DNA from 2 places in the Mycobacterium toneyamaense genome. Region 1 is predicted to be linked to the other one. Evidence: predicted binding sites of a transcription regulator. Region 1 holds the regulator's gene; the other holds the start of a gene.

Region 1 (9,821 bases):
CGTGACGCCGCGGCTGGAGTACCGCACCATCCATGGTTACCGCCGCGCGTACCGGGTGGCGGGCTCGGGGCCGGCGATCCTGCTGATCCACGGCATCGGCGACAACTCCACCACGTGGGAAACCGTTCAGACGCGCCTCGCCCAGCGGTTCACCGTCATCGCCCCTGACCTGCTGGGCCACGGCCAGTCCGACAAGCCGCGCGCCGACTACTCGGTGGCGGCGTACGCCAACGGCATGCGGGACCTGCTCAGCGTGCTCGACATCGAACGCGTGACGGTCATCGGCCATTCACTGGGCGGCGGCGTGGCCATGCAGTTCGCCTATCAGTTCCCGCAATTGGTCGATCGCCTCGTGCTGGTGGGTGCCGGCGGTGTCACCCGCGACGTGAACATCGCACTGCGACTCGCGGCGCTGCCGCTGGGCACCGAAGCGCTGGCACTGTTGCGAATCCCGTTGGTACTGCCCGCCCTTCAGCTCGCCGGGCGTCTCGGCGGAGCGCTGCTCGGGTCGACCGGCCTGGGCCACGACCTGCCGAACATGCTGCGCATCCTCAACGACCTGCCCGAACCCAAGGCCTCATCCGCCTTCGCCCGGACCCTGCGCGCAGTGGTCGACTGGCGCGGCCAGGTGGTCACGATGCTGGACCGATGTTATTTGACCGAAGCCATTCCGGTGCAATTGGTTTGGGGCACCCAGGATGCCGTCATCCCGGCCGCCCACGGAGAACTCGCCCACGCCGCGATGCCGGGCTCCCGGCTCGAGTTCTTCGACAACTCAGGACATTTCCCATTTCACGACGACCCCGATCGGTTCGTGAAACTCATCGAGGAATTCATCGACACGACGGCGCCGTCGGTCTACGACCGTGATGCGCTGCGCGGACTCCTGCAGACCGGTGTCACCGCGAAGTCCATCGACGCCCCGCAAGATACGAAGTATGCGGTTCTCGACGCCATGGAGACCGACGAGCGCAGCGCGACCTAGCTGCCGTCAGCCCGACGACGTCACACCGCGGTGCGCCCGCAGCGCCTCGATTTCGCGTTCGAAGTCCTCCGCGGACGAGAATGAGCGGTACACCGACGCGAACCGCAGATAGGCGACCTCATCGAGGTCACGCAGAGGACCGAGGATCGCCAACCCGACCTCATGGCTCGGCACTTCGGGAGATCCGGTGGCCCGCACCGCATCTTCGACCTTCTGCGCCAACTGGTTCAGGGCATCGTCGTCGACCTGCCGCCCCTGGCAGGCGCGCCGTACGCCCTTGATCACCTTGTCCCGGCTGAACGGTTCGGTGACGCCGCTGCGTTTGACCACCGCGACGACTGCGGTCTCCACCGTGGTGAACCGGCGACCGCACTCCGGGCATGACCGGCGACGCCGAATCGCCTGCCCTTCGTCAGCTTCTCGTGAATCGACTACACGCGAGTTCGGATGCCGGCAGAACGGACAGTGCATCACCGCTCCTTCGCCGCACCGACAATCGACCGTTTCGAACGGTCTCGAGCCTACCCGTGCCGCTCTGACGCGGCCGGGCGCCGTGCCGATCGACGCGCGCACGGACTGTCCTCAGCCGACCGGCGCGATCAGCGTCTGCCCGGCGTTCAGGGCCACCGACGGGAGCTTGTTCAGCTCCTTGATGCGGTCGACGACGGCACTGACCGGCGCGTCGGGCGCCACCCGCCGCGCGACCTGCTGGATCGACTCCCCCGTCTGCACCCGGACCACCGCGAGCTGCGCGGGCACGGAGGCCGTCGAAGAAGTCGGCTGGACCGCTTCGCCGAACTGCGCCACCAGACCCAGCCACACCGTGATCCCGGCCGCGACCAGGGCCAGCATCACCGTGGTCAACGGGGTGATCGGATTGCGGCGGTGCGAGGCACGCGACGTCAGCACGCCCGTACCCCGGTGCCGGAAGGCCGCGCCCGAGGGACGCGCGCCGGCCGGCCGCAGCCGGGCCTGGCGGTGCCGGTTGACATCTGAACGCCGAGGCACGGTGCGGACGACGACGTCGGTCGGGTATTCGCGGGTGATGACGGTCATGTCGGTTCCTCTCAGGAGTTCGTACATAGGTTCGATCGCTCTTGTGTTCGACTATATCGCCCAAATGTTCGAAGGGTAGAACATGTGATCGAACTGTTGCGAACGATACGACCACCCACCGACAAGTTCCGTACCCCGACTCCGCCACCCCTTTCACGACGTCACCACCGGATCACGCCCGCGACACGCCGAGCCGCCCGATCTCGAACACATGTTTGATGAATCGGGTGCGCTGGGCTAGATTCGTCTCCATGAGCGACAGCACCGATACCCCGGACACCCAGGCAGGCGGACGGTCCAGCAGCCTCACCGAGCGCCAGCGGACCATCCTCGATGTCATCCGCACCTCGGTCACCACGCGCGGTTATCCGCCCAGCATCCGGGAGATCGGTGACGCCGTCGGTCTCACCTCGACATCGTCGGTGGCCCACCAGCTGCGCACATTGGAGAAGAAGGGCTACCTGCGCCGTGACCCGAACCGCCCGCGCGCGGTGGACGTGCGCGGCGCGGACGATTCGACCGGAGCCACCATCACCACCGATGTCGCCGGTTCGGACGCGCTGCCCGAGCCGACCTTCGTCCCGGTGCTCGGCCGGATCGCGGCCGGTGGCCCGATCCTGGCCGAAGAGGCCGTCGAAGACGTCTTCCCGCTCCCCCGCGAACTCGTGGGCGAGGGCTCGTTGTTCCTGCTGAAGGTCGTCGGCGAGTCGATGATCGACGCCGCGATCTGCGACGGCGACTGGGTCGTCGTGCGGCAGCAGAACGTGGCCGACAACGGCGACATCGTCGCGGCGATGATCGACGGCGAGGCCACGGTGAAGACCTTCAAGCGCACGAAGGGCCAGGTGTGGCTGATGCCGCACAACCCGGCGTTCGATCCGATCCCGGGCAACGACGCGGTCGTACTCGGCAAGGTCGTGACCGTCATCCGCAAGATCTGACGCCGGCCAGACCTACAGATGAGCCCCGCTGCAGTCGCTCGCAGCGGGGCTCAGTCGTGACTCCGGTCAGCCGCGGATGAACCCGTTGGTGACCGCGAATTCCTCACTGGCAAACCAGATTTGGACAGGCGCCTCGGCATATCCGGGAGACCCCGGCACCCAGTACAAACCCGACTCCGTATTGGCCTTGATGTCATAGCCCTCGGGCGGCTCGGCACCGGTGGCCACGCGGAACGACATCTGCGCGGTCTCGGGTTCCTCGGCCCCCAGCGCATGGTGTCTGCCGCTGGCGGGACCGGCCACCACCGTCTCCTCCGGCGGTGTCGCGACCGCAGGCGGCTCGTGCACAGGAGGCTCGTCCACGGGCGTCTCGGTGGCCGGTTCCGCTGCCGGTGTCTCAGCCGCCTCGACCTCGGGGGCCTGTTCTTGCGGCTCGGGCGCGCACTCGTCACCGGCCTGGGCGTCGGCGTCGCGGCCGTCGGCCGGCGCTGCCCAGACGCGGTCGCCGGGGTCCCGGGGCCGTAGGCCCGCGAAGCCCGCCAACCCGGCCGCGGTGAGGCCTGCCGCCGCACCGCCGCGACGCAGGGCGTCGGGCAGTTGCACCGATGTCGTCGGCTCGTCGGCGGATTCGTCGGCGTCCGGCTCCGGCTCCGGCTCGGTGGGCTCGGCCGCGTCCACCGGCTGGGCCTCGGCTTCGGCCTGCGCCTCGGGCACCTCCTCGGACCGCTCACCCTCGGCCGTCTCGGCCGGCGTTTCAGTGGGCTGTTCGGCCGTGAAATCCGGGTACACCGTCGGCGCGGTGTCGATGACATCAGGGTTGCTCTGGAACGCGGGGCCGCCGTGCGGGTTGTCGAACTGCTGGTCCTCGGCCGCGTACTCGTCGCCGTACTCGCTGTCGGCGCCGCCATCGGCATACTGCGGGTCGCCGTACTCGCCGTCGCCGAACTCGTGGTCGTCGTAGTCGTACGCGTCCTGGTCGTCGATGGCGTCCTGACCGGCATTCCGCCGGCGCCGCAGCAGTGCCGCGATCACGATGCCGACCACCACCAGCAACAGCGGGATGATCGCCAGCAGCCACCACCAGTGGAACTGGTACCACTTGCCGGACTCATCGGCCTGCGAGGTCACGCCACCCGGCAGATCGACACTGGGCACCTGGAGGCCGCTCAGTTGCGACGCCAGTTCTGCCGGCTCGGTGCTGAACGCACGGCTGGACTTGTTCCACGAGATCGAACCGCCCGTGAACTTCTGGCTGACGACGTCGCCGCTGACGGTCTGATCGGCGGTCGGCGCGCCGAGCTTGCCGGTCGCGCCACCGAGCTTGTCCCACGCCGCGTTCATCGCGCCGCGGACGACGAACGCGCCGTGCTCGGGCGTCCAGAAGATCGCCGGGTTGTCGGCGGCGGCGAACGTGGCGATGCGGCTCGTGGGCGAGATGCCGCCGTCGGTCTCGTTGCTCGCCGGGAATCCGAGATCGCCCTGCGGGCCGCCGGCCGCGCGGTATTTGGCCAGTACGTCGCCGGTGATCGCGTGCGCACCGGTCGCCGGTGAATAGAAGATGGTGCCGCCGGCGAAGTTCTGTGCCACGCCGTCGCCGACCTTGTACTGGGCACCCTGCTCGTCTCCGAGGGTGCCCTGCGGCCCGCCGGCTGCCCGTCGTGCGGCGGCGATGGCCGTCGTCGCGTCGCCCGGCACGTCGAGGCCGGTCAGCTGGCCGGCCAGGTCGGCCGGCGTGGTGGTGAACGCCTTGGTCTTGGCGTTCCAGCTCACCTCACCGCCGGTGAAGGGCTGGGTGACGACGTCGCCCTTCCAGGACTCGTCGGCAGTGGGTACGCCGAGGGTGCCGGCCGACCCGCCGAGCTTGTCCCAGGCGGCGTTGATGGCGCCGCGCACCACCCAGGCGCCGTTGTCGGGCGTCCAGAAGATGACCGGCTTGTCAGCGGCACTGAAGGTGCTGTTGCGGCTGTCAGTGGCCTTGCCCGCGCCCTCGTCGATGGTCGGGAAGCCGAGATCGCTGTCCGCGGCGCCGCCCAAGGCCTGGTACTTGTCGAGGATCGCGCCGTAAATGAGATGGGCGCCGGTGCCCTCGCTGAAATAGATCTTGCCGCCCGCGAAGTTCTGCGCAAAGCCCGCGCCGACCTGGTAGACGTCACCGTCCTTGGCACCCAGCTCACCCGTGTCACCGCCCGCGGCATCCCACGTGTGGGATATCGCCGCGTCGGCGTCGCTTTCCGGTGTCGCGTATGCCGTCGGAGCCATGAGCAATGCCACCGCGACAGAAAGGGCCCCGACACCAGCCCATCCGCCACGGGTTCGCAGCCCGGTCATCGAATTCCTCCCGCGGTCGGCAAAACTCCGGATACAAAATTCCGTCAGACAAACTCTCTTGATTGAGAGATTCTGTCAACTTTGCTTCAGTTCATGCCCATCGTGCGGGATATCGGGCGGTGACGCACCAGTGTGTCGCGCTTCGATATGCGAATAAATTCGCGCGGCAATTTGTTAAACGCCCAATCCGCGGCCGATGATCTCCTTCATGATCTCGGTGGTCCCGCCGTAGATGGTCTGGATGCGCGAGTCCAGGAATGCCCGCGCAATGGGATATTCGCGCATATAGCCGTAGCCGCCGTGCAGCTGCAGACACCGGTCGACCAGGCGAACCTGCGCCTCTGTGGAATACCATTTGGCCATCGCCGCCTGGTCGATTGTCAGCTTTCGATCGAGATGCAGGCGAATGAACTCATCGACCATGATTCGCACCGCCGTGGCCTCTGTCGCCAGTTCCGCCAACACGAATCGGCTGTTCTGGAAGCTGCCGATCGGCTTGCCGAACGCTTTACGCTCCTTGGCGTATTGCAATGTCGATTCCAGCACGGCCTCCATCGCCGCGGCAGCCATCACGGCGATGGAAATACGCTCCTGCGGCAGGTTCTGCATCAGATAGACGAACCCCATGCCCTCGACGCCCAGCAGGTTCTCGGCCGGGACTTTGACGTCGGTGAACGACAATTCCGCGGTGTCCTGCGCGTCGAGGCCGATCTTGTCGAGGTGACGGCCGCGCTCGAAACCCGCCATGCCGCGCTCGACCACCAGCAGGCTGAAGCCCTGCGCGCCCTTGTCCGGGTCGGTCTGAGCGACGACGATCACCAGGTCGGCGTGAATACCGTTGGTGATGAACGTCTTCGAGCCGTTGAGCACGTAGTGGTCGCCGTCTTTGACCGCACGGGTCTTGATGCCCTGCAAGTCACTACCGGTGCCCGGTTCGGTCATCGCGATGGCACAGATCAGTTCGCCGCTGCAGAAACCGGGCAGCCAGCGCTGCTTCTGCTCGTCGTTGGTCAGCTCGAGCAGGTACGGCGCGATGACGTCGTTCTGCAGCGTGAAGCCCAGACCGCTGTGTCGTCCCGCCGCGGTCTCCTCGCTGACGATGACGTTGTAGCGGAAGTCCGGGTTTCCGCCGCCGCCGTACTCCTCCGGCACGGCCATGCCGAGAAAACCCTGTTTACCCGCCTCGCGCCAGACCTCGCGGTCGACGATCTTGGCCTTCTCCCACTCCTCGCGGTAGGGCTCGGCATGGCGGTCGAGGAACGCGCGGTACGACTCCCGGAACAGCTCGTGCTCGGGTTCGAACAACGTGCGGTCGTACTTGATGACACCCATGTGAGACCTCCGGTACTGGATAAGTTTGCAACAACTTATCCCAACCGGGCGGTTGGTTGTGAGCGGGCCCACACCCGGCGCGTCGCCGGGTGGCGACTACCTCGCCTGGCTGCGGCCGGACTGCGAACGGCCCGGCTGCCCCTGCGAACGACCACCCTGGGTACGCCCGGGCGCCTGCAGCCCACCGCTCGAACGCCGGCGGCGGCGCTGCGCCTGCCCGGCGGTCGCCGTCTTGGCCGGACGGTTGCCGCCCCGGGGCGCGGGCGCCTCCTTGGGGGCCGGCGCGCGGTACGGCGCGATCTCTCCGACCAGCGCCTGCACCGACGCCGAATCGGCGACGACTTCCTGCGGCCGGGCCGTGATGCCGGCCTTGCGCAGCAGCTGCTGGGCATCCTTGCGCTGCTCCGGGAGCACCACGGTCACGACGTCGCCGGCGCTTCCGGCACGGGCCGTACGTCCCGAGCGGTGCAGGTACGCCTTGTGCTCGGCGGGCGGGTCCACGTGGACCACGAGCTCGACCTCGTCGACGTGCACACCGCGCGCGGCGATGTCGGTGGCGACGAGGACGCGCGCCTCTCCCGAGCTGAAAGCGGCGAGGTTGCGGTCCCGCGCGGGCTGGGACAGGTTGCCGTGCAGGTCGACCGACGGCACACCGGATTCGGTGAGCTGCCGGGCCAGCTTGCGAGCCTGGTGCTTGGTGCGCATGAACAGGATGCGCCGGCCGGTGCCGGACGCCAGCCGCTGCACCAGGTCGCGCTTCTCGGCGACACCGGCGACGTGGAACACGTGGTGCGTCATGGCCGGCGGCGGCGCATCGATCTCGTCGACCGAATGCGTGATGGGATCGGACAGGAAGCGCCGCACGAGCTTGTCGACGCCGTTGTCGAGCGTCGCGGAGAACAACATGCGCTGGCCGCCGGCGGGAGTGGCCGCCAGAATCCGGGTGACGCCGGGCAGGAAGCCCAGGTCGGCCATGTGATCAGCCTCGTCCAGCACGGTGACCTGCACGGCGTCCAGGCTCACCAGCTTCTGCTTCATGAGGTCTTCGAGACGGCCCGGGCAGGCGATGACGATGTCCACGCCGCCGCGCAACGCGTCGACCTGACGGTTCTGCGAAACGCCACCGAAGATGGTGGTCACCTTGAGTCCCACAGCAGTGGCGAGCGGTTCGACGGTCGCGGCGATCTGGGTCGCCAGCTCGCGGGTCGGGGCCAGCACCAGGCCGGTGGGCCGCGACGGACGTCGCGAGGCGCCGACCAGCCGGGCCACCAGCGGAATGGAGAAGGCGAGCGTCTTACCGCTGCCCGTGCGGCCGCGGCCGAGGACGTCCCGGCCGGCCAGGGTGTCGGGCAGGGTGCTGACCTGGATTGGGAACGGCGCGGCGATGCCGCGGCCGGCGAGCGAGGCGACGAGCGCCTCCGGGACGCCGAGTTCAGCGAAGGACGACGATTGTTCTGCAGACATGGATGAGTACAGCCTTTCCGGCACGGAGGGTCGACAATGCCGGCGGCAGTATCGGTCGCCGCGAGAAGTGCTGGTGCAGATGGACTGACACGGCTCTCAGCCGTTCCACGACGTGATCAGCGGGCGTGTCCTGCGAAGGAGCGCAACTGATGTTGAGTCAGAGCTTAGTACCGAACATCGCCCGTCGCCGACCACGGCAATCGGTACGGCCGGTCGCGGGACGAAAAGCCCTGTCCCGCAATGAGTATCGCGGTGGTGTGATTTCACCCACGATCCGCGCGCTGCCGTACCAGAGAATCGACACGCTCGACAAATTTTCGGCAAACACCCGGTCCCGGTCCGGTCACAGTGCGACGATGCGAAACAGGTGCCGATCATCGGATCGGCGACGTCGAAAGGGCGCGAGGCCATGCGCAACTTCGGACGCACCATCCCCGCAGCCGTGGCCGTGATGCTGACGGTGCTGAGCACGGTTCTGCTGGGCGTGGTCTCGATGGTGACGGCCGCGTTCACCCTCGCCGCGACCGCGCTGATCGTCCCGGGCACCGGCACCCCGAACGCGAATGTTGTTGCGGGGTACAAGGAGAACGCCGACAACTACTACATCGCGCCCTTCAACCCGCTGTGCACGCAGCCCACCTGCACCCTGACGGGTATCAACTACCCCGCCCAGTTCTGGCCGATCCCGCTGCCCGGCTGGGGTGGCCTGTCCGGCGCCAAGTGGAACGACTCGACCGGACAGGGCATCGCCAACCTGGATACCGCACTGACCGGCCTGCTGCCGACCGCGACGCCGGCCAATCCGGTCATCATCTTCGGCTACTCCCAGGGCGGCAACATCGTGAGCCGCGAGAAGGCCACGCTGTCGGGACTGACCGACGCGCAGAAGGCCTCGTTGGCCTTCGTGATGATCGGCAACACCAACCGGCCCAACGGCGGTCTGTTCGAGCGACTGGCCTTCCTCGGCACGGTGCCGATCCTCGATGTCACCTTCGGTCTGCCGGCACCCACCAACACCGGCATCAAGACCACCGACATCGCGTTCGAGTACGACGGCGTGTCCGACTTCCCGCTCTACCCGATCAACCTGCTCGCCGACCTCAACGCCATCGCCGGTTTCTGGTACACCCACGGCACCTACCTGGCGCCCAACGAGAACAGCGATCCCGGTGAGATCCCCGACCTCGAGTACACGCCCGCAGAGCTCGACGCCGCATTGAAGGACCCCGCGAACCAGACCGTGTACGGCGACACCACCTACATCACGATCCCGACCAAGACCCTGCCGATCGTGCGGCCGTTCCTGGAGTTCGGCGGCTTCACCCACACCAGCTTCATCATCAAGCCGATCGTCGACCTGGTCTCCCCCGTGCTGCGGGTGCTCATCGACACCGGCTATGACCGCAGCCTGAGCCCGGGCGTCCCGGCGCCGTTCCGGTTGATCCCGCTGATCAACCCGATCACGCTGACGGTGGACCTGATCAACGCCGCGGGCGAGGGTGTCAAGGCCGCGATCAGCGACATCACCGGCGGCAAGGTGCAGCTTCCCATCGCCGCGACCACCCCGACCCCCGCGCCGGCGACGGTCGCGGCCCTGTCCGGCTCGACCGCACCGAAGGCGGTTTCCGCCACCCCGACCGGTGACACCAAGCTCGCGCCCGTGACTGCTCCGAAGCTCTCGACCACCCCGGACACCAAGGACACCGACACCAAGG
Region 2 (9,821 bases), 780 kb from region 1:
CCGCACCGGTGTGAAGGTCGCGGTGGTGGACGGCACCGGCAAGGTCGTCGACACCTGTGCCATCTACCCGCATCAGCCGCAGAACAAGTGGAACGACGCCAAGGCGACGCTGGCCGCCCTCGTCGCGCGGCACAACGTCGAACTGATCGCCATCGGTAACGGCACCGCGTCCCGCGAAACCGATGCGCTGGCAACCGAACTCATCGCCGACCTGAAGGCGGCGGGCGCGTCCGGTCCCAAGCGGCTGCCGACCAAGGCGATCGTCAGCGAGGCCGGCGCCTCGGTGTACTCGGCATCGGCCTATGCCGCCCACGAGCTGCCCGACCTGGACGTGACGCTGCGCGGCGCGGTCTCGATCGCCCGTCGTCTGCAGGACCCGCTCGCCGAACTGGTCAAGATCGAGCCGAAGTCGATCGGCGTCGGGCAGTACCAGCACGACGTGACGCCCGGAACCCTGGCCCGCAGCCTCGACGCGGTGGTCGAGGACGCCGTGAACGCGGTCGGTGTCGACCTCAACACGGCCTCGGTGCCGCTGCTGGCCAAGGTCTCCGGCGTCACCGAATCGCTGGCCGAGTCGATCGTGTCGTACCGCGACAAGACCGGACCGTTCCGCAGCCGCAGCGGTCTGCTCGACGTTCCACGTCTGGGCCCCAAGGCTTTTGAGCAGTGCGCCGGCTTCCTGCGCATCCGGGAAGGCGACGACCCGCTGGACGCCTCGGGTGTGCATCCCGAGGCCTACCCGGTGGTGCGGCGCATCCTCGACCGCGCCGGCGTCACCCTCGCCGAACTGATCGGCGACGAGCGGAAGCTGCGCGCGCTCAAGCCGGGCGACTTCGCCGACGAACGATTCGGCATCCCGACCGTGACCGACATCCTGGGCGAGCTGGAGAAGCCGGGCCGCGACCCGCGCCCCGCGTTCTCCACCGCGACCTTCGCGGCCGGCGTCGAGAAGGTGTCCGACCTCAAGGTCGGCATGGTGCTCGAGGGCGTCGTGACGAACGTGGCCGCGTTCGGCGCTTTCGTGGACGTCGGCGTGCACCAGGACGGTCTGGTGCACGTGTCGGCGATGGCCGACCGCTTCGTCTCCGACCCGCACGAGGTGGTCAAGTCCGGCCAGGTCGTCAAAGTCAAGGTGCTCGAGGTCGATGTCGAGCGGCAGCGCATCGGACTGAGCCTGCGGCTCAACGACGACCCGCAGCGCGCCCGCGACGGCAAGCGGCCCGAGCAGGGCGGCGGAGCCCGGCGCGACGGCGGCGGGCAGCCGCGCGGACGCGATGGCGGCAACCGCGGCGGTAACGGTGGCGGACAGAACCGCGGCAATGGCCAAGATCGCGGACGTAATCCGCAGCGCGGCAATGGCGGTGGCCGCCGCGAGTCTGTGCCGTCCGGCTCGATGGCCGACGCCCTGCGCAAGGCGGGCTTCGGCAAGTAGCGGTGTTCTCGCGAGGAGACATAAAACTGTCGATATCCCAGTGATTTTCGACAGTTTTATGGCTGCTCGCGAGAAGTGATCAGGAATCGAGAAGCGACCCGGCTCGAGGCCCGGTTAGCGTGTGGGTATGCCCAGCAGAACGCATGCCGCTGACAGCCATGACCTCATCCGCGTGGTCGGTGCCCGGGAGAACAACCTCAAGGACATCAGCGTCGAGATCCCCAAGCGGCGGCTGACGGTGTTCACCGGGGTGTCCGGCTCCGGCAAGAGCTCGCTGGTGTTCGACACCATCGCCGCCGAATCGCAGCGGCTGATCAACGAGACCTACAGCGCATTCGTGCAGGGCTTCATGCCGTCGCAGGCCCGCCCCGACGTCGACGTGCTCGAGGGTTTGACGACCGCGATCATCGTCGACCAGGAGCGGATGGGCTCCGACCCACGCTCCACGGTCGGCACCGCCACCGACACCGGTGCGCTGCTCCGGATCCTGTTCAGCCGGATCGGTGAACCGAACATCGGCTCGCCGCAGGCGTTCTCGTTCAACGTCGCCTCGATCAGCGGGGCCGGGGCGGTGACCATGGAGCGCGCCGGACGCACCGTCAAAGAGCGTCGCGACTTCAACATCGTGGGCGGTATGTGTCTGCGGTGTGAGGGTCGTGGCGCCGTCAACGACATCGATCTCACCGCGCTGTACGACGACAGCAAGTCGATCAACGAGGGCGCCATCACCATTCCCGGCTTCAGCATCGACGGCTGGTACGGCCGAATCTTCAACGGCTGCGGCTTCTTCGACCCCGACAAGCCGATCAAGAAGTTCACCAAGAAGGAACTGGACGCCCTGCTGCACAAGGAGGCGACCAAGATCAAGGTCGACGGCGTCAACCTCACCTACCTGGGGCTGATCCCGCAGATCAAGAAATCGTTCCTGAGCAAGGACGTCGAGGCGATGCAGCCCCATATCCGGGCGTTCGTCGAGCGGGCGGTGACGTTCACGACTTGTCCCGAGTGCGACGGCACCCGGTTGTCGGAGCTGGCTCGCTCGTCAAAGATCAAGGGCGTCAACATCGCCGAGGCCTGCGCCATGCAGATCACCGACCTCGCGGAGTGGGTCGGGGCGCTGGCCGACGACAAGCGCCTCGGCGCCGGCGTGGCGCCCCTGTTGGCGACATTGCGGCACACGCTCGACTCGTTTGTCGCGATCGGTCTGGGCTACCTCTCCCTGGCGCGCCCCGCCGGCACACTCTCCGGCGGAGAAGCGCAGCGGGTCAAGATGATTCGCCACCTCGGCTCGGCCCTGACCGACGTCACCTACGTGTTCGACGAGCCGACCATCGGACTGCATCCGCACGACATCACCCGCATGAACGACCTGTTGATTCAGCTGCGGGACAAGGGAAACACCGTGCTGGTCGTCGAACACAAGCCGGAAGTGATCGCCATCGCCGACCACGTGGTGGACCTCGGTCCCGAGGCGGGCTCGGGTGGCGGCCAGGTGGTTTACGAAGGCACGGTGAAGGGGCTGCGCGGTAGCGGCAGTATCACCGGACGGCATCTCGACGACCGGGCGGCGCTGAAGGAGTCGGTGCGAGAAGCCAACGGGGCGTTGGAGATTCGTGGCGCAAACACCAACAATCTGCAGGACGTCGACGTGGACATCCCGCTCGGCGTGCTCGCCGTGATCACGGGCGTGGCGGGCTCGGGCAAGAGCTCCCTGATCGACGGGTCGGTGGCCGGGCGCGACGGCGTCGTCACCATCGACCAGGCGCCGATCCGGGGATCGCGACGCAGCAACCCGGCCACCTATACCGGACTGCTCGACCACATCCGCAAGGCGTTCGCCAAGGCCAACGACGTCAAACCCGCACTGTTCAGCTCGAATTCGGAAGGCGCCTGCCCGGCATGCAACGGAGCCGGAGTCATCTACACCGACCTGGGAGTGATGGCGACCGTCGAGTCGCGCTGTGAAGAGTGCGAAGGCCGGCGGTTCGGGGCCTCGGTGCTCGAATACACCCTGGGCGGGCAGAACATCGCCGAAGTGCTCGCCATGCCCGTCGCCGAGGCCGAGCAGTTCTTCTCCGACGGTGACGCGAAAGTGCCGGCCGCACAGAAAATCCTCGCCCGGATGGTGGACGTCGGGCTGGGCTACCTCACGCTCGGGCAGCCGCTGACCACACTGTCCGGCGGGGAGCGACAACGACTCAAGCTCGCCACGCAGATGGGGGAGAAGGGCGACATCTACATCCTCGACGAGCCGACCACCGGCCTGCACCTGGCGGACGTCGAGCAACTGCTCGCGCTCTTGGACCGGATCGTCGACGGCGGCAAGTCGGTCCTCGTCATCGAACATCACCAGGCCGTCATGGCGCACGCCGACTGGATCATCGACCTGGGTCCCGGCGCAGGTCACGACGGCGGCCGGGTCATCTTCGAGGGTTCTCCGGCCGACCTGGTCGCGGCCGGGAACACCCTGACCGGAACCCACCTTGCCGAAGACGTCAGATAGCAGTCAGGGCTGCCATCGCTGAGCGGTGGCAGCCCTGACTGTGAAACAGAGGGGTCGTCGAACGGTTAGACGGGCATCTCCGGGCCCTCAGGAGCCGGGGCAGGCGCCTCGGGGGCCGGCGCCGGGGCCTCGGGAGCGGGCGCGAAGTTGGCCGCCTCGATGATTTCCGGGGCCGGGAGGTCGGCCGGGTCGGCCGGAGGCGCCAGGGGCGCGTCCAGCGGGCCGTCGAGAGGCAGGTCGGCGGGGATGTCCTCACCCGGGGCCATCGGCAGGTGCATGTGGTGGGTGAACTGGCGCTGGAAGGCGCCGCCGCCACCGATGCGGACGCCACCGCCCTCACCGCTGGACACCGGAGTGCCGTCCGGCAGCGTCACGGCCGTGTGGCCGCCGTTCCAGCCGATGTTCAGGGCGCCGGGCGCGGTGCCGGGCAGGAAGCCACGAGCCCGCAGTGCGGCCTCTTCGTTGCCGGTGTTGAACCGGTTGCCGTAGATGGGGCGGCCGGTGGCCGCGTTGGCCACCCAGGAGGCCAGTCCGGAGCAGTCAGTGCCGCGTGCCGTGTCTCCGCCGGAGACGTACGGCGTACCCGAAACCTGGTTGACCAAAGCCAGCAGCGAGGCGGTCGCAATAGCAAACATGGCGATGAACGCTAGCAACGGAAAATCGCGACGGTCAAAATACTGTGTCTGCCATCACGTTTCGCGAATCCTGTGGTGTGCGTTACATCGGTGTGTATTCGCATCGTTTGGGGCAGAAGCGATTTCACGTCTTCGCAGGTGAATGCGCAAAACATACTGCCATACACAGCTTTTGCGCAAATGCAAGGTCGTGACGGTCGTTGCGAGGTCGTGACCAGCTAATTCCGAGACCGGCGTGACCGGCCTCTGCGCGGCTTTTGCGTCGGTTTCGACGTCCTGTCGGGCAGCTCATGCCGCCGATTCGGCGGATACTGGCTGACCATCTGAAACGGTCAAGTTACGGTGGGTCGATGTGGCTGTCGCGGTCCCGGTTCGAACTCAGGGAAGAGGTGCCGGGGACGCCCGACGAAGTCCGCACCTTCTATACAGATCTGGCGAATATGAAGCTGGTTCATCCGCTCGTGGTGGCGGTGGACTGTCTGGCCGATCAGCAGGATGTGCGGGGCCGCCGCCGTGACTATCGGGTGCGGGATCGCATCCCATTCGGCCCGTTGAGTCTGCGCGTGACCTACCGGGCCACGGTGCTGATCGCGCCCGACGGCGTCGTGCACACCGAGGCGCGCCAATTTCCGTCCGTGCGGCTCAGTGGCACCGTCACCTTCGCGCCTGCCGGCGCAGGCACCGCTCTCACCGAGGTAGTGGATATAGAGGCACCTTCTCCGTTCATGGCTTTCACTGCTGCGCAGGCGGAGAAGGCGCACGCGGCGATGCTCGCTGCCATTCGGCGTCATTTTGAGAAAAGCTTGGGCTGATCCAGGCTGCCGGATGGGGTGCCGCGCTGGATGGCCGGGTTTCCTTGCCTTACCGGCGACGCTCTCGAAAAAACTTTGGTCACTTTGTTAGCGCTGGTTGCAGGAGGTAACTAGTGGCCCATTCGTCACAGCGCCTTGTCGGTGATTCGAACTAATGTTCGAGTATGGCCATCGACTCCGCTACTGTCCTCAACGCCTACGCGGCGCTTGAGGATGCGATCGCCACGGTCAACGGCCTGGACTACAGCGGGTTGCCCATCAAAGTCCTGTTGGAGCTGCAGTCCCGCCGCGAAACCCTGAAGTGCGCGGCCGAGGCGGTCGACCATCAGATCCTGGCCGCGGCACAAACCCAGGCCACCGCCAAGGGGATCGGGGCCAAGGATTGGCCTGAGGTGTTGCATGTGCGGTTGCGGATCAGCCGGGAGGAGGCCCGCCGGAGGGTGCGGGACACGGATAATTTGGGTCCGCGCTCGGCGATCACGGGCGAGGCGTTGGGTCCGGTGTGGGAACTGGTGGCCGCCGCGTTGGCCGAGGGTGCGATCAATAGTGAGCACGTGCAGGTGATCGCCTGGTTTTTCGGCAAGGTGCCGTTGTGGGCGGCCGACCCGGTCACGTTGTTGCAGTGCGAGACGGATCTGGTGGCCGATGCCCGGGTCAAAACCCCCGAAGACCTCCGCAAAGTCGCGGCGGATTTGTTGTACAAGCTGGATCAGGATGGGCCCGAACCCAACGACGATGAGCCGGATCCGAAGCGGTCGTTCGTGATGGGTAAGCAGCGGCCTGACGGGCGTACCGACGTCACCGCTCAACTCGATCCGGAAGGGCGGGCTTACTGGGAGGTGTTGTTCGACAAGTACGCCGCCCCGGGCATGTGCAACCCGGCCGATCCGGAACCCTGCTTCTCCGGGACCCCGACGCAGGAGCAGATCGACAACGACACAAGGACTGTGGCGCAGCGGCAGTACGACGCCTTCAAATTCGTGGGCCGGATGATGCTGGCCACCGGAACCTCCGGGGTGCACAACGGGTTCCCCGTCGCGGTGGTCGCCACCTGCACCGTCACCGAGCTGGAAAAGCGCGCCGGGATGGCGCTCACCCACACCGGTACCAAGCTCCTGGTGAAGGATCTGGTGCGGATGGCAGCCCAGGGCTCGGACAACTACCTGGCGGTGTTCGATGAGCACACCGGCCAACCGCTCTACTTGGGCCGGGCAGCGAGAACCGCCAGTACAGCCCAACGCCTGGCGTTGTTCGCCCGCGACCACGGCTGCACCCGCCCCAACTGCATCGCCCCCGCCTCGCGCTCGCAGGCTCATCACGTCAACACCAACTGGCGCGACGACGGCCCCACCGACATCACCAACCTCACCCTGGCCTGCGGCCGCGACAACCGTCTGGTCGACACCGGCGGCTGGCACACCACCATGGGCCCCGACGGTCGCACCCAATGGACCCCACCACCCCTGCTCGACGTCGGCCAACCACGAACCAACCACTACCACCACCCCACGCTCTACCCGCCCGAGAGCGGAGATTCCGATGGTGAAACAGACAGTCCCGCAACCTGATACGACGCCCCGATGCGGCAACCCAGCCTCACCGGCGATGTCCTATGGGCGAATATCGGCCGTCCGTTCGAATCGGTCGGCTGGTCCGAAACAGAAGGCGGGATCGGGGCGCGGTGCGGGTCGCGGCGATGACGGTCAGCAGCGCGGCGGATCGCAGCGACGGCGGTCGGCAGCGATGGCGGTCAGCGACCGCGGCACTTGAGGCTACCGGTGACCCACAACCATGGAAGGCGAAAGTGCTGCGCTGCAAACGAATTGAATGCGCACTACCGCCAGTGACGAATGTCGACACCCGGCCAGCGGCTCGCGGTGCAGTGTGGGGATCAGCTCGGGAAGAACCCGTCGCCGGTCTTGAAGCCGGGCTGCCAGCCCTGCGCTCCCAGGCACAGCAGCGGTCGGCCGTCAGGAGCCTGCGCCGCGGTCTGCGGGCCCGGGCACGGAGAACCGATGTCCTTGACGCCCTGGATCGCATAGGAGTAGCCCCAGAATCCGGTGTCGACGGGCGGCCACTGGTTGGGAATCCAGTGGCAGGCCATGGATGCGCCGCCCGGACCGCGGCCGAAGATGAAGATGTCGTGGTTGTCGCACGGCGCGCCGTTGACGGCCTGGTAGTTCATGCCGGGGACGTCAGTGGGGTAGCGGCCGGGATCGTCGCTGCCGCCCAGCGCCGGATCGGCGCTCGCGAAGGGTGCCAGCCCGATGGCGGTTCCGGCGATCGCTGCGGCCACCGTCAGTACCCGAAACATCCTGGTCATCTCCCCTCGCACTACTGCCACACGACAATGTGGCAAAGCGTAGCGTGTCAGCCGCGTCGCCGGGGATATAGTCGGCAGGTCAATATCAGCGGGGTTCGTGCCCCGCCGTCTGATCGTCGTCACGCTGCGGTGCGCTGGCCTGTTCAGGCGCGTCCAGCACGCTCACCCCGATGCCGTAGGGCAGGAACCTGACCTTTCGGGACGGGTCGGTGTTGTTCTTGTTGGCCCGCAGGGCCTCCAGTTCGGAGGGGTAGACCTCTTCGACGTGCGCTCCGCCGTCCGCGGCGACGGTGTACACCACCCACACGCCGTCGCCGGTGTCGCCGGTGGTCTCGGGCTGCGTCGCGTGCCGCGGCGTCCGGGTCAGGTCGTTCACCACGTTGGCCCAGGCGGCACCGCGGCCGAGGCGGTCGAATACGCCCCGGATGCCCTCGCCCGTCTCGCGCAGGACGCGATCGAACTCTTCCGGATCGATGCCGAACGGGCCGTTGTTGCTCATACCGACCAGTGTGCGCGACATCGGCGACATCTGCCACGACGATCCGACAGGCCATCCCCTCGCAGCCGAACTCGGCGGTGGTGGACGATGGAGACATGCCGGTACCACAATCGCCGACCCGCGACGACCTCCTGGCCACCGTCGAGCGCTCGCCTGCCGCCACGGCAGCGCACGACAAGGCGGCCTGGGTGGATTTGTTCAGCGCCGACGGACGCGTCGAGGACCCTGCCGGTTCCCGGCCGCACGTCGGTCACCGTGCCATCGCACAGTTCTACGACACCTTCATCGGGCCGCGCACCATCGTGTTCCACCGCGACGCCGACATCGTGCTCGGCAACACCGTCGTGCGTGACCTCGAGCTCGAAGTGCACATGGGCACCCAGGTGCAGCTGCGCATCCCGGTCTATCTGCAGTACGACGTGGTGGCAGAGGGCTCCGACGCGTCGCTGAAAATTTCTCGGCTGCAAGCATTTTGGGAGCTGCCGGGCATGGTCGTGCAGTTCGTCCGGTGCGGCGCCGCGGCGCTGCCGGCGGGTTTGGGGCTCTCGGCGGCGCTGTTGCGCAACCAGGGCCCCGGCGGCGCGGTGGGTTTTCTCGGCGGGCTGCGCACCGGAGGGACAAGAGCAAAGCGTGCGTTGACGGGGCTGCTGGCCGATGCCGCGACGGGCGACGAGCTGGCGGTCAAGCGCCGGCTCAGTGAGCCGGTGCAGATCACCCGCGGCCCTGACGCCCGGCTCAGCGTGTCCGAACTGGTCGAAGAACTCGCCGGAACGCGCGTGCAGAAGGTCATTGCCGCAGGCCGGTACGTCCTGGCCGGCGTCCGACGGGACGGCTACCGCGGTGTGGTCATCGCGGAGCTGGGTATCGGGGGCCGGGGCATCGTCGGCCTGCGACTCTTTGCCGAATGAAGCCGCCAGTTGCCGCTGCTTCCGTCCCCGACATGAGAACGTAGTCACACCATGCCAGTGCAACCACAACACGAATACATGTCCTACGAGGAATTCGGTCGACGATTCTTCGAGGTCGCGGTCAGCGAGGAACGTGTCGCGGACGCGATCGGCGGCATCGCCGGTGAAGCCTTCGACATGGGTCCCATCGCCCAGGGCCCCGGCGGGCTCGCGAAGGTCACCGCGCGCGTGCAGATCAAACACCCCGTGGTGGCCAGGACGCTCGGTGAAGAAATCACCTTCGCAATCCGCATCCCGCTGGAAATCGACATGACGCTGGACCTGCGCATCGACCGGCCCCGGTTCATGGTGTTCGGCGAGATCAACCTGACCGCGACCGCGCGGGCCGCCCACCCGCTGCTCCTCGTCATCGACGTCAAGACGCCACGGTCGTCGGACATCGCCATCCACGTGACGTCGTCATCGATCCGGGCGGAGCTGTTGCGCATCGTTGCCAACGTCGACGGCGAGATCCGGCGCTTCATCGCCCAGCATGTGGCAGGCGAGATCAACAGCGCAGATGCCAAGGTCATCGACATCGGAACCCGGATTGCAAGCGCCTGGACGGGCGTCTGAGACGGCCGCGAGGCGGTAGCGGCAACCTGCTTCCCCTATGATGAGGACATCATGAAGAGCACATTCGGCGCCGCCATCGCAATTGCAGCTACCA

The links. Region 1 encodes LexA, which represses DNA repair genes until DNA is damaged. Its sites were predicted from a motif close to CGAACANNTGTTCG; they were not measured.
Region 2: a site for LexA is predicted at 5,530-5,543, ahead of ACZ5IQ_RS16725 (HNH endonuclease signature motif containing protein). Genes of this name have one in related genera too.

The regions. Positions count from the first base shown of each region.
Region 1 covers NZ_AP040333.1:2,674,468-2,684,288, reverse strand. The annotation lists gene ACZ5IQ_RS12955 (alpha/beta fold hydrolase) at 1-985, shown strand, start outside; gene nrdR (transcriptional regulator NrdR) at 992-1,456, opposite strand; gene ACZ5IQ_RS12945 (LysM peptidoglycan-binding domain-containing protein) at 1,568-2,041, opposite strand; gene lexA (transcriptional repressor LexA) at 2,293-2,982, shown strand; gene ACZ5IQ_RS12935 (LGFP repeat-containing protein) at 3,049-5,310, opposite strand; gene ACZ5IQ_RS12930 (acyl-CoA dehydrogenase family protein) at 5,485-6,642, opposite strand; gene ACZ5IQ_RS12925 (DEAD/DEAH box helicase) at 6,739-8,106, opposite strand; gene ACZ5IQ_RS12920 (PE-PPE domain-containing protein) at 8,474-9,821, shown strand, end outside.
Region 2 covers NZ_AP040333.1:3,457,504-3,467,324, reverse strand. The annotation lists gene ACZ5IQ_RS16745 (Tex family protein) at 1-1,432, shown strand, start outside; gene ACZ5IQ_RS16740 (ATP-binding cassette domain-containing protein) at 1,560-3,935, shown strand; gene ACZ5IQ_RS16735 (peptidoglycan endopeptidase) at 4,001-4,570, opposite strand; gene ACZ5IQ_RS16730 (SRPBCC family protein) at 4,921-5,382, shown strand; gene ACZ5IQ_RS16725 (HNH endonuclease signature motif containing protein) at 5,547-6,950, shown strand; gene ACZ5IQ_RS16720 (hypothetical protein) at 7,274-7,696, opposite strand; gene ACZ5IQ_RS16715 (hypothetical protein) at 7,791-8,204, opposite strand; gene ACZ5IQ_RS16710 (nuclear transport factor 2 family protein) at 8,300-9,112, shown strand; gene ACZ5IQ_RS16705 (hypothetical protein) at 9,164-9,727, shown strand; gene ACZ5IQ_RS16700 (DUF732 domain-containing protein) at 9,779-9,821, shown strand, end outside.